Regions from separate parts of the Bacillus salitolerans genome, predicted to be linked through region 1. Evidence: riboswitches for the same ligand, from Rfam matches in the RefSeq annotation. Region 1 holds a riboswitch; each other region holds the start of a gene.
What was found. A riboswitch is a leader RNA that binds a small molecule or an ion and turns the genes downstream of it on or off. The one in region 1 is predicted to bind S-adenosylmethionine.
Positions count from the first base shown of each region.

Region 2: another riboswitch for S-adenosylmethionine. It lies ahead of metX (homoserine O-acetyltransferase MetX); the one in region 1 lies ahead of mtnW (2,3-diketo-5-methylthiopentyl-1-phosphate enolase).
Region 3: another riboswitch for S-adenosylmethionine. It lies ahead of ACFSCX_RS07705 (sugar ABC transporter substrate-binding protein); the one in region 1 lies ahead of mtnW (2,3-diketo-5-methylthiopentyl-1-phosphate enolase).

Region 1 is NZ_JBHUEM010000003.1:290,886-295,514, reverse strand. Features, by position in the region: gene ACFSCX_RS03025 (methylthioribulose 1-phosphate dehydratase) at 41-655, opposite strand; gene ACFSCX_RS03020 (2-hydroxy-3-keto-5-methylthiopentenyl-1-phosphate phosphatase) at 652-1,317, opposite strand; gene mtnW (2,3-diketo-5-methylthiopentyl-1-phosphate enolase) at 1,314-2,552, opposite strand; SAM riboswitch class I at 2,621-2,725, opposite strand; gene ACFSCX_RS03010 (pyridoxal phosphate-dependent aminotransferase) at 2,781-3,962, opposite strand; gene ACFSCX_RS03005 (carbon-nitrogen family hydrolase) at 4,091-4,629, shown strand, end outside.
Region 2 is NZ_JBHUEM010000022.1:5,962-10,590, reverse strand. Features, by position in the region: gene ACFSCX_RS14280 (DUF6449 domain-containing protein) at 1-668, shown strand, start outside; gene ACFSCX_RS14275 (RNA polymerase sigma factor) at 682-1,191, shown strand; gene ACFSCX_RS14270 (hypothetical protein) at 1,674-2,012, shown strand; SAM riboswitch class I at 2,123-2,234, shown strand; gene metX (homoserine O-acetyltransferase MetX) at 2,302-3,399, shown strand; SAM riboswitch class I at 3,426-3,524, shown strand; gene ACFSCX_RS14260 (O-acetylhomoserine aminocarboxypropyltransferase/cysteine synthase family protein) at 3,601-4,629, shown strand, end outside.
Region 3 is NZ_JBHUEM010000008.1:15,407-20,035, forward strand. Features, by position in the region: gene ACFSCX_RS07700 (HAD family hydrolase) at 256-936, shown strand; SAM riboswitch class I at 1,036-1,140, shown strand; gene ACFSCX_RS07705 (sugar ABC transporter substrate-binding protein) at 1,316-2,392, shown strand; gene ACFSCX_RS07710 (sugar ABC transporter ATP-binding protein) at 2,474-3,964, shown strand; gene ACFSCX_RS07715 (ABC transporter permease) at 3,961-4,629, shown strand, end outside.

The sequences.
Region 1 (4,629 bases):
GGATAAAGGTTACGGAGGAACTATCTCCCTACTTCATAGGTTAAATTTTTACTAAATGTTTTTTTAGTTGATACGAAAATAAAAATTCACTTGCTTCTAAAATTCTTTTTGCTTCCAAGGCATCTTTCCCCCATGCTGTTATTCCATGGTTGTGAATGAGAACTACCCCACAATCCCCCTTAATATGAGGAATAAACTCGGCTGTAAGAGTTGGAATATGAGCATGATTATAAATGATCGGGATTGTAATGCTAGCATCTTGTTCCCATAAACCAAATGCTTTAATAATTTCTTGGTGCTGAAATTGTATCTGGCCATTTGAATAATATAGATCTGAGATCACATTATTATCGACTGTATGTACATGAAGGCAACAGCCTGCATTACTGCGAGTATAGACCTCTACATGTAGCTGAGTTTCAGCTGATGGCTTCAAATGGGTCTCTTCTACTGGGCTTCCATATTGATCAACAAGTAAAAAGTCATCAGTCGTTCGTTTTCGTTTATCCTTTCCACTCGCCGTAACCAAAAAAGTCAAAGGCTCACTTGAAACTTTAATAGACAAGTTCCCACTTGTTGCTGGAAACCAGTCACGAACAGCAAATTCATCCTTTATGTCAGCTAACTCACTCCACCTTACATCTAGTGTACTCATACCTTCACCTCAATTTGACTGTCTAGCACCTCCACCACATCATCGAAGCTCCCAAATGAAAAATGTGGAATGTTTAAAGTGATTAAGGTTTCCTTTAAAAAATCTCGAGCAATAACAGTATCCGCTAACTTAGCAGCCTCTAAATCCGTAATAGAGTCACCAATGACAATGATATGATGATTAGGATTATCTGCAAGTTTCCGAATTAATGAAGGCTTACAACATCCACAATCATTTTGGCAATATTGATCACATGAATTTGGCCACAGTATTTTAATGTAATCACCTGAAAAATCCGATCCATTACAGTAAACAGAATTCGTTTCAACAAGTCCTGTTAATAGAGGATAAACAAAAAAATCGATACCGCCACTAACAATATATAGTGGTATATTGTGATCTTTTGTATAGGCTACAAATCTTGAAAAACCTTCCCTAATTTCAGCATGATTCTTTAAAAACTGAACTAGTTCTTCTTTTAAGCTTGAAGGAAGGAGCGAAAATAATTTCTCTACACCCTCTTTTATTGAAATTTCTTGCGAGAGAATTTCATCTTTAATGGTTTCCCATTCTGGTGGAGCAAAGTGCTTCATTAGAGCAATAATATTATCCGTTTCAGTGATGGTTCCATCAAAATCACAAAATATTACGGGTTTCTTCATTGTGTCACCTCTACAGTTCCCCATAAATTTATCGCCTTTTGAAGAGCATCGTCATTCTTCGCTGCTTCTTGCAAGGTACGCCCCTCTAGGACTGCTTCTATTGCAGCCCTAAATGCTCTCCCACCAGCAATGACTCCATCGGGATGTCCATGAACTCCTCCACCGGCGTTAATAATAGAATCTTTGCCAAAGTCCCTGATTAGTAGTGGGACTAAACCAGGATGTATTCCTGCAGAAGGAACCGGGATTGTCTTGTTAAACTGGTCGTCTTTTGTTAATTCATTTGCAATACCGAGTGCTTCCTCGCGTTTTATCGCTACACTTCCATAAGGTGAAGGGAATAATGAAAAGTCTGCACCAGCATAACGAAGTAACTTACCCAATAGAAGTGGATTATGAATCCCATAGAATTCAGAAGGAGTTAAAGCACCACTAACTGCTGGATGCGCCATAATAGGCAACTCAATTTTCGCTTCTACTAAACTCTGAAGAACGTCTAGACCATATGCAAACACATTGAACAGTAAAACCTCAGCACCTAGTTCTTTTGCACGTTTCGCCTTATCTAAAAGCTCAAAGGTTTTCCCAGATAAATTAACTGCATATAGGGCCCTGTGACCTGTTTTCTCAAATACATCCTTGAGTACCGCTTTGCCTGATTTAACTCTTTCTTCAAACGGAATTAGTGGATTATCAAATAAAATTTCATCATCCTTAACTAAATCGACTCCTCCAAGTACTTGTTGTCGTAACTGGTCCTTTAAGTACGACAAATCTCTTCCTATTACGCCTTTAAAGATACTCATCAATAATGGGCGATCATACACTCCTACCTTACTTCGAATCCCTTCTATTCCAAAGGACGGACCTGGAAACGAAGACTTAATTTCATTACTGAATTCCAAATCCATAAGCTTTATCTCCCCATCTAATGAGAGCTTTCCAAATACTGTTGTTAGGATGGCCGGGAAGTCTTGCGAAAAATTAGCCGCTGGATAGGAAATAGTAACTAACCCGCGCTTCACATTTTTCCCTAAATAATCATCAATACGAGAGTCTTGAGCCAGTTCTTCGATGCTTATGACTTCACCTTTGTGTTTTTTTAATTGCTCTTGTTCCAGCTGTGGCAAATCTGTCCAAGACCCAATGGTTAAGCCCAGTGCAATTCCTTCGGCTTTTTTTGCCAAGTCCAGCTTTGAATCATGTATTAAATATGTCGCTTTCACTGCATTCATATAAACACCTCTTTGGACAAAATAAAAAACCTCTTCATAAGAAGAGGTTCACATGTAAGATACCGCTCTCCTTATCTCTCAGCTTTGCTGCAAGAATTAGCACCGTGCTTAGCATCGCTAAGTCGGTTGCCGGGCATCATCGGGCTAGTCCCTCCACCTACTCTTGATAAGAAAAAGTATTTAACTATCAGAAATTAATTTGGATTATGACAGCTTTTTTTAAAATTGTCAATCTTTTTTAAATATATTTAGTGTTTTTATTCGTTCGATTGCTTCAAGTAAGCGATCCTCGTCCGTCAATAAACCCACTCTAACATAACCTTCACCATATTTTCCAAACCCAATACCCGGGGCCACCACAACATGAGCCTTCTCTAATAAATAATCCGAAAAGCTAACAGAGGTAAATCCGTTTGGAACTGGTAGCCACGCAAAAAATGATCCCGGAGGAGCAGTTACATCCCATCCAATTTCCTGAAGGCCATGAATCAGAATATTTCTCCTAGACTCATACATTTGGACGAGTTCATCTACACAATTCTGCGAGGATAAAAGTGCGGTGGCCGCAGCTTCTTGTATACCACCGAATAAACTAACATATAAATGATCTTGAAGAAGGTTGATGGATTCGATGACACTCTCATTCCCAACTGCAAATCCAATTCTCCAGCCCGCCATGTTATATGTTTTAGATAACGTATATATTTCAATCCCCACCTCGGTTGCACCTTCGACTTGAAGAAAGCTTATTGGTTTATTTCCATCAAAACCGATTGCACCATAAGCAAAATCATGTACGACACATATATCATTCTTTTTAGCTATTTCTATTGTTTCTTCAAAAAATTCTTTCGGAGCAACAGCACCAGTTGGATTATTAGGATAATTTAAGAACATTAACTTCGCCCTTTGTAATATGTCAGAGCTGATTTTAGAATAGTCAGGAAGGAACTTGTTCTCAACCTTTAACGGCATAAATTCCATTTTCCCTCTTGCTAGTTCAACACCTGACCAATAATCTGGATATCCCGGATCTGGCACTAGTGCTACATCTCCTGGATTTAACACACATTGTGGAACCTCAACTAGACCAGCCTTACCTCCAAACAGTATTGCTACTTGTTTGTCAGGATCAAGTTCGACACCATACTCACGTTTATAAAATGATACTATCGCGTCTTTTAGAAAACGTTGTCCCCTAAATGGAGAGTACTTGTGGTGAAGTGGATTCGCGGCTGACTCCTGTAAAGATTTCACAATATGCTCTGGTGTCGGCCTGTCAGGGTTACCTTGTCCCAAATTAATCACATCATACCCTTGTTCTACAACCTTGTTCACCTTCGCAACTAAACTAGCAAAGAATTGAACAGGTAAACTTTTTAAAATATCTGATTGCTCGAATACCTTCATCATTCCACCTACTTATTCAAATTAAACTATTTGGAATTTTTAATGAATTTTGGCTTGAAATTCTAGTCACAAATAATATATTGTTAAGAACAAAATGTAAAGTAATTTTTTGAGGTGATTTCAAATCTATGGAACTGAAAATAAGCTGTATACAATTTGATATTGTATTTGGAGATCCGAATGAGAACTATAACATCGTCGCAGAAAAAATGACACTCGCATTATCTGATAATCCGGACGTCATCGTTCTTCCAGAACTATGGTCCACCGGTTATGATCTAACAAGACTAGATGAAATCTCAGATAAAAATGGGGAAAGAGCACTCACATTTCTTACAAATTTCGCAAAGGAAAACAAGATTATTCTAATAGGTGGATCTATAGCGAAACAGACTAGTGAAGGTGTATATAATACAATGCTAATAATTGGCCGTGATGGAAATCTACTAGGAGAGTACAGTAAATTACATTTATTTAAATTGATGGATGAGCATCACCACCTCCAACCTGGGGTAAAAGACGGATTATTTGAAATAGGTAATACTCTATGTGCAGGACTCATTTGCTATGATATACGATTTCCTGAATGGGTTCGTAAACATACATCACAAGGTGCACAAATTGTGTTCGTAGTAGCGGAATGGCCGCTGCCTAGACTTGCACACTG
Region 2 (4,629 bases), on a different contig from region 1:
ATGCTTCTTATTTAAAACCAATCTATGAATCAATAGAATATAAAAAGATTGCTTTTAATCTACTAAATTTAAGCAGTAGCGACGTTGAGACAATACGTCTGTCACCAAGTGGACCTGTATCTCGTTCGGTATCAATTTCTGATGAAGAGGAGATCGAAACGTTATTACAATCACTCAAAAAGGATATTGAAAGCCTGACGTATGATCAAATACAAAATCAACAGGGAAGCTTATCAAATGTAGAAGTGGGCTTAAAGAGTCAGGAAGAACCACAGATAAATGGTTATACTCGTCACTATTTTGAGCACTACTCTTTGCAGTCATACTATTACAATACAATTAGTTGGTTAAAGGAGCATGATAAATTTGAAGAGGCATCCATCATAGGGAATGACTTTCAAAAAGCACTGATCATTAAAAGTAGTCAAGAACTAAAGGATTTCTTTTACAAAGAATCACCTAAAAGCCTCCTTAATTACCTTGAGAAACAAAGTGACGTACTAACAATCACAGACAAGGAACAAATTATTCAGGCATGGGAACAGTCTACACATCAATTAGAGGGACAATATTTCATTGCATTCGTGTTCGATAATAACGAAATTGTCGAAATGATGAGTTTTAAAGAAGGTAAAGTGCCAAGTTTCATAAAAAGTTCACTCAAATAAGAAGGCGATAAAAATGAATTGTGAAGGAATGTATCAAACCTTTTATAAGAAGTTGTATAATACCATTTTTGCAATGGTAAGGGACCATTATTTAACGGAGGACATTGTTCAGGATACCTTCATAAAGGCATTTGTTAAGTTTGATACGATATCAGCTACAGAAAAGGCGGGTGCCTGGTTAACCGTCATTGCAAAGAGGACCGCTATAGACGCGATTCGAAAAGAGAGTAGGAGAGTACATGTCTCGATTGAAGATATAGATCAGTATTTTAGTGAAATCTCAGAAAAGTACGTATTAGAAGATGAAGTACAGTGTGATTTATTAAAGGAAAGAGTTGAACATGAGATTAAACTACTTAGTGTTGATCAAAGAGCGATCATCCATCATAAAGTAAATAATGGTTTGAAAGAGAAGGAAATCGCTGACAAACTTGATATTAGATCAGGAACCGTTAAAATCAAACTTTACCGTGCAAGAAAGCAGCTGAAAGAGAAAATATATGGTCAAACATATAGTGCTTGATTGAAAAAGAGTTCATCTTATAGGTGAACTCTCTTTTTTAGCTACTAGAAAATAAAATATGATGGAACCTAATGTTACCTTCTGTTTCTGTACAAATAGTATATTGCATATAAAAACTATGCTATCAGCAACTAGTAAGGGCTTGGTGCTATACAAGTTTCTGTATCAAATAAGGCAATTAGATTGGTAGTAGAAGTGACTTGCGATCAAGAGCGTACCTGTGTATAAATAGTGAATACATCTTGATTTTTTCTATGGTCCTTATGCAATATTTGACATATTTCTCAGGAAATATTCAATTTTTGTATATTCTAATGAAATGTGTCGACTATATAACACAATGTAACATATTTCTTGGGAAATATACCATTTATTGTAGAAGCGTAGGTAAGGGTTAATAATCTGTCGAACGAATCATAAAGGTAGATAACGTTCATATGTAGAAAGGTGTATGTAAGCTAAAAGTGAAAGGGTTGAGATACATGAAGCTATTACTTGAAAAGTTCACAGAGGTAGTTCTAATTCAACCAAATTTAAAACCTATTCTCCCGGTAAATCCGTTGTATATTTCATTTCAATCAGGATATGATCTATTATTCTTAAAGATTTCGTCTCAAGGATGTGAAGTGTTTAATGATTGTCAGGAGAGAACAGACCTTTGGATAAAAGGTGACCTCACTTGTATCCAATCATTTTTGATGGGGAAAGAAAGATTAAGAAAAATTGAAAGTAGAAATCAACTGAAAATTACTGGATCATTTAAAGACATCTTATTAGTGGAGTCATTATTTGCATTATGTAACATTGAATTATCAGCATAAATAAAAAGATAGGATTATGTTATTGTAAGAAAGTTAAAAAAATGGTTTGACAGGTCGAAAAAAGATGTGCTATATTCATATCAATATTTATTCAGAAAATTTAATAAAGTATCTTATCCAGAGAGGTGGAGGGACTGGCCCTATGAAACCCGGCAACCGATTTTCTTAGTTGAAAACACGGTGCCAATTCCTGCGGAGCTTTATGGCTTTGGCAGATAAGAAGAGTAGATTGAATGATGCCCTCTTCTTGTGAAGAGGGCTTTTTTAGTTTGAGAAAGGAGGCAGGTTGTTGTTAACGACGAGAAGGTCACTTGAGTTTGAAAATGGGGAAATACGGATTGGTGACTTCCAAACTGAACATGGGGAAACGATTAACAACGTAACGATAGCGTACGAAAGAGTAGGGTGTGTAGGGGCACCAATCCTATTAATCTGTCATGCTCTAACCGGTAACCAACATGCCGTTGGGTCATTAAAAAATCCTGGCTGGTGGTCAGGATTAATCGGACCTGGAAATAACATTGATACTGAGAAATGGCAAGTAATTACACTTAATGTCTTAGGAGGTTGTAATGGTTCAACAGGACCCACCTCAAATAACGGGGATGGACAGAAGTATGGTTCATCTTTTCCGTCAATTACTATAAGAGATATCGTAAGGAGTCACTATATTGCATTGAAGAGTTTAGGAATTCATGAGGTTCACTCAATAATAGGCGGTTCTCTTGGGGGAATGCAAGTCTTGGAATGGGGGATATTGTACCCGAATTTTGCACCACTGCTTATTCCGTTAGCTACTTCCCCATATGTAAGCGACTATAGCATCGCCTTTAATACGATTGCACGATATGCCATTACAAGTGATCCTAATTGGGTAGATGGTAACTATAGTGAAAATCCAAGGAATGGTATGGGAATAGCTAGAATGATTGGGATGATATCGTATCGTTCTGCAGGACAGTTCAATACTAGGTTTCAACGAAAAAAATGTGATATAGGAGGTGAAAGTTCTAAAGACAGTACGTATCAAATAGAATCCTATTTAAAGTATCAAGGTGAAAAATTTATCAATCGTTTTGATGCGAATAGTTATTTGTATTTACTGAAGGCAATGGATCATCATGATATTGGATTTAATCGTGGGGGGTGGAGAGAGGCAGTAGAACTTTTTCAATCAAAAATTGTTGCCTTTAGCTTTGAGGATGACCTACTATATCCTGCTAATCTTCTAGAAGAATTGGTTACCTTATACCAAGCAAGAAATGGAGTAGCGTCTCATTATGTGATTCCGACTGCCTTCGGGCACGATGGTTTTCTTGTCGAGTTTGAAAAATGGGGGAAAATACTGGAGCAGGAGTTGTGTTCTGTCAGGCAAAAGGAAAGATAATTACACTCTTTGAAAATTCTATAAACTTCTTATCAAGAGCGGTGGAGGGACTGGCCCATTGAAACCCGGCAACCATATATAGGTGCTAATTCCAGCAGAGATTTATTAATTCTGAAAGATAAGAAGGGGAATTATCCGTCATCCTCTTCTTAAATAGGGTGTTTTTTTATTGAAATACATTATTAGAAAGGGGAAGATGAAATGACAAATCAAGCTTATGAATTAGAAACATTATTATTACATGGAGGGTATTCACCTGATCAGACTACTGGTTCAAGGGCGGTTCCCATCTACCAAACCAGCTCATATGTATTTGAGGATACAGACCATGCTAGCCGATTATTCTCTTTAGAAGAACCAGGAAATATTTACTCTAGAATTGGAAACCCGACTGTTGATGTGCTTGAAAAGAGAATCACTCTTTTAGAAGAGGGGGTTGGTGCTGTTGCTACCTCTTCAGGTCAGGCTGCAATTACGTTAGCAATCTTGAATATTGCACATGCAGGCGATGAGATTGTAGCGGCTACTAATTTGTATGGAGGGACCTATAATTTATTTTCCACGACTTTTCCGAAATATGGAATTAAGGTTACGTTTGTAGATTCTTCCAACCCAGAAAATTTTAAGAAAGCCATAACTAATAAGACGAAGGCGGTATTCGCCGAAACGATTGGAAACCCGAGTTTGCAAATTCTTGATATTGAAGCAGTAGCCAATATTGCACATGAGGCAGGTATTCCTTTAATTGTGGATAATACTTTTGCCACTCCGTCGCTTTGTAAACCATTAAAATGGGGTGCAGATATTGTTGTTCATTCAGCAACGAAGTGGATTGGAGGTCACGGAAACTCCATTGGGGGGCTCATTGTAGATGGAGGGAAATTTAATTGGAACAGTGATAAGTTCCCTGGATTCACAGATCCAGATCCTAGCTATAACGGCTTACGTTATATAGATATTGGTGAAGCGGCGTATATCATTAAATTGCGTGTTCAGCTATTACGAGATTTTGGTTCATGCTTGAGTCCTTTTAATGCATTTCTACTTTTGCAAGGGCTTGAAACACTACAGCTCCGAATGGAAAAACATGTTAAAAACGCAAAGGAAATAGCACAATATTTAGTGAATCATCCATCAGTTGATTGGGTCTCATATCCAGGACTTAAATCTCATGAATCGTTTGTTCTCGCAAAAAAATACTTAATAAAAGGTCAGGGGGCAGTGGTTGTC
Region 3 (4,629 bases), on a different contig from region 1:
GTTTATACAATGTTACTGCTAAATCTAGCTCCAGCTCCCAAGTGGGTAAGGTAACAACTTTAAAAAATTCTTATGATTTGGAAGCAGCCTTTTCTTCAATATTAAGATAGTATAAAAGTCTTCATTGATACTTGTTTCAAATAGGTCCGTACATTACCTAATGATATGTGAGATGTCTATCTAAACTAGAAGTTTATATACATAGTATAATTAACAGTAATAGGGTATTATTGGTAGAAAAGCGAGGGATTTAACGTGAGTACATATAAGATTGTTTTATTTGACTTGGACGGCACACTTTCTGATCCGAAGGTTGGGATTACAAAATCGGTTCAATATGCCCTAAATAAACTAGGTATAAATGAACCGAATTTAAATAGACTAGACTGCTTCATTGGTCCTCCCCTGCAAGAAACCTTTTCTAGTAAATATGGTTTCAATGAACATCAAACAAAACTTGCAATTGAATTTTATCGGGAAAGATTCAAAGAAAAAGGGATGTATGAGAATACATTGTACCCGCAAATTCCTTCTCTGTTATCAGAGCTTAAAAATAACGGAGTCATTTTAGTAGTTGCTACATCCAAACCAACAGTCTTCTCAAACCAAATTCTAGATTATTTTACTATTCGGGACTATTTTAAGTTAGTTGTAGGAAGTAATCTAGATGGTACTCGCAGTGCTAAAACTGAAATTATTGAATATATCGTGCAACAGTTAAATGTCTCATCATATTCAGATGTAGTAATGATTGGTGATCGTATGCATGATATTATCGGGGCAAAAAACGTAGGAGTCGATTCAATCGGTGTAACGTATGGGTATGGATCAGAAGACGAATTAAAAAAGTGTACTCCTACTTACATCGTTCATCATGTGGAAGAGTTAAGAAAACTATTAGTTTCGGGCGTTATGGTATCGAACGAAAAACAATAACCAGCAAAAAATTCAAATTATTTAAATTTCTTTATTGACAAAGTGGTGCAAACATTTTATTATGCTAATTAATCACAAAAAAAAATAAAGCGAAAACAACTCTTATCAAGAGATGGCTGAGGGACTGGCCCGATGATGCCCGGCAACCTACCGTTTACGGAAAGGTGCTAACTCCTGCAGGAAGGAATTCCTGATAGATGAGAGGTTGCCGAAATCCTTGTATTTGGTAAGCCTCTTTTCTATGGAAAAGAGGCTTTTTAGCGTCCATGATTTAAGATTGGAAAGTTTTCATCGGGAAGGAAGGGGAGGAAATTAGGAAGTATTGTACACTTAAACTTTAATGCGTTAATTTGATAATAAGAGAAAAGGGGTAAGGGGAATGAAACATAGAAAGAGTCTGATTTATACATTACTTTTAACTGTATTGCTAGGTCTTTTATCAGCATGTAGCTCTTCGAATACATCAACAGACACAAAAATAAGTGGGGACCAAGAGCAGAATTCGTTACATAATAAACGAATTGCGCTTATCATGCAAATTAATTTAGGGACATTTTCTTCCCAATACATATCGGGAGTAAAGGATCAAGTTGAGAAGCTTGGCGGGGAAGTAACTGTCTTTACAGCCGATGGTGATTTAGCGAAAATGGCCTCCAATCTAGATGCAGCCATTAACCAAAAATTTGATGGAATTTTAATTGATCATGGTACGAAGGAAGCTCTTGAAAGTGGTGTTAAGAGAGCGTCTGAAAAAGGAATACCAGTTGTTGTGTTTGATGCAGATATCGTAGTGGATGGTGTGACGGTATTAGAGCAAGGTGATCAAAAGATGGCTGAGATGACTTTGGAAAAACTTGCACAAGATGCTGGAGAAACAGGAAATATCGTAAAAATTTGGGTGGCTGGCTTTGCCCCAATGGAGCGTCGTCAAGTTGCATATAAAGAGTTTTTAGAAAAATATTCAAATATTAATGAAATCGCAGCTTTTGGTGCTGCGACTGCCAACACCGCTTTAGATACACAGGCACAAATGGAAGCAATATTAAAACAATATCCGAATAAAGGTGATATTACAGCGGTTTGGGCAGCATGGGATGAGTTTGCAAAAGGTGCCGTTAGAGCAATCCAGCAAGCGGGACGGACTGAAATTAAAGTATATGGAATCGATTTAAGTGATGAAGACTTGCAAATGATTCAAGATCCTAATAGTCCATGGGTTGCTTCTGCAGCTGTTGATCCAACAGATATTGGTCGTATTCAAGTACGTTATTTATACCAAAAGATACATGGTGATGATACGCCAGAGAAGGTTATTCTAGAGCCGGTGTTTGTTGAGCGTACACAGCTTCCAAGTGAGAATATTACGACAGACCAGCTGCATGAACATGTAGAAGGATGGGGAAATAGTCTGCAAGGGTATACAGACTATATTAAAGAGCTTGAGAGCAGTAAATAAGAATATAAGAAGTCCAGTCGAAATAACGATTGGACTTCCTGTTATGAAGGAGAGTGATTGTTTGTGGGGAACGTACTAGAAATGAAACAAATGAATAAATCTTTTTCATCAGTACCTGCATTAAAAAATGTTCACTTTTCTATTAAAAAAGGTGAAATCCATGCGTTGCTGGGTGCAAACGGGGCAGGAAAAAGTACACTAATGAAAATCCTGTCTGGTGCTTATACAGCTGATAGTGGTGATATTTTCATAGACGATAAACCTGTAAAAATGAATAATCCTAAACAAGCAAAAGAACTGGGCATTCAATGTGTGTATCAAGAGGTAGATGTAGCCTTAGTTCCTCATCTAACCGTGGCAGAGAATATACTGTTAGATCGGCAAACAGACCGAAATCGAAAGCTATGGATATCTTGGAAGAAATTTTATCATGAAGCAGAGGAAATTATAAAGAGGCTTGGATTTTCCTTATCTGTTAAGAAAAAGGTTGAAGATTTATCGCTAGCTGAAAAACAGTTAGTTTTAATTGCTAGAGCCATAAAGGAGCAGGCGAAAATTGTTATTTTTGATGAACCAACCGCGCCGTTAAGCGCAGATGAATCAGAACGACTGTTTACCATTATGAAAACATTACGAGATACAGGTGTTGGTTGTATCTTTATATCGCACCGACTTCCAGAAGTATTCCAAATATGTGATCAAATCTCCGTAATGCGTGATGGAGAGAAGGTTGTGACAATTCCTACTTCTAGCACAACAATTGATGAAGTAATTGAGAACATGTTAGGAAAGAGCCTTGAAGAAGAATTTCCAATCATTCATTCAAATCCTGGGAAATCATTACTTACTGTGTCTAATCTTTCAGGTGAAAAGGTAAAAGAAGTCAATCTACATGTTCGTGAAGGGGAAATTGTTGGTATTGTAGGGTTAGTTGGTGCTGGGAAAACAGAGCTCTCTAAGGCGATATACGGGGCTTACTCCACATATACTGGAGAGATATTCAAGGGGAATAAAAAATTATCAATTGTCCACCCATTACAAGCCATTCAAAATGGAATTGTTCTCGTACCTGAAGAAAGAAGAAAAGAAGGAATTTTAGTAGAGGAGTCCATTAACACAAATTTGTCACTCCCCATACTGTCTAAGATGACCAAACTAGGCTTTATTAGTAGAGGGTTAGAATTAAGGCATGCGAAAAGTATGATTAACCAGCTAAAAATTAAAACAACGAATTCCTATGAGGTAGTAGGTCACTTAAGTGGTGGAAATCAACAAAAAGTTGCTGTTGGCAAGTGGTTAAAAACGGATGCAGCTGTGTACATGTTTGATGAGCCTACAAAGGGTGTTGACATAGGGGCGAAGAGTGAGATTTACAGATTAATAGGAGAACTTGCTGGTAAACAAAAGGGAATCTTGTATTTCACAAGTGAAATTGCAGAAGTATTAGGAATTGCTAGTCGTATTTATATTATGTGTGATGGAAAAATTGTAAAGGAATTACTACGTGAGGAAGCTAGTCAAGAGGAAATTATGTATTATGCAAGCGGTGGAGAGGAGGAACACACAGCATGAAAGAAAAAATGATGTCGTTCTCATTTAAATATGGAGCCATCCTCGTGATATTGGCAGTAATCGTATTTTTCTCAATCGTGAACGAATACTTTTTTACGTATGATAATATTGCGGATATCCTCAGATCCATCTCAATTGTAACACTAGTAGCAATAGGAGTTACTTTCTCGCTTATTGTAGATGGATTTGACTTATCCGTTGGCTCAACCGTATCGATTACAACTGTTTTTGTCGCAACCTTAATGGTGTGGTATCAATATCCACTATGGTTGGTGTTCATTGGGCCTCTATTCGTCGGTGGCCTCATTGGACTGTTTAATGCTCTCCTCATCGTAAAAATTAGGATTCCGGATTTGCTTGCTACATTAGGTACCATGTACATTATTAGTGGAATTCATCGCACCTATACAAAAGGTTATTCCATCTATAACCAAATGCCTTTAGAGGATGGAAAGGCCGCACCTGGATCATTTTATGAATCCTTTTTATGGATTGGACAAGGACGACTTCTAGGGATCCCAGTGCCAGTTATAATTATGGTACTTGCTGTAGGTGCCGTTCATATTTTCCTGAATTATACGAGGTGGGGACGCCTTTTGTACATTACTGGTGGAAACCGTGAAGCTGCTCGATTGTCTGGTATTCAAGTAAACAAAATACGAACA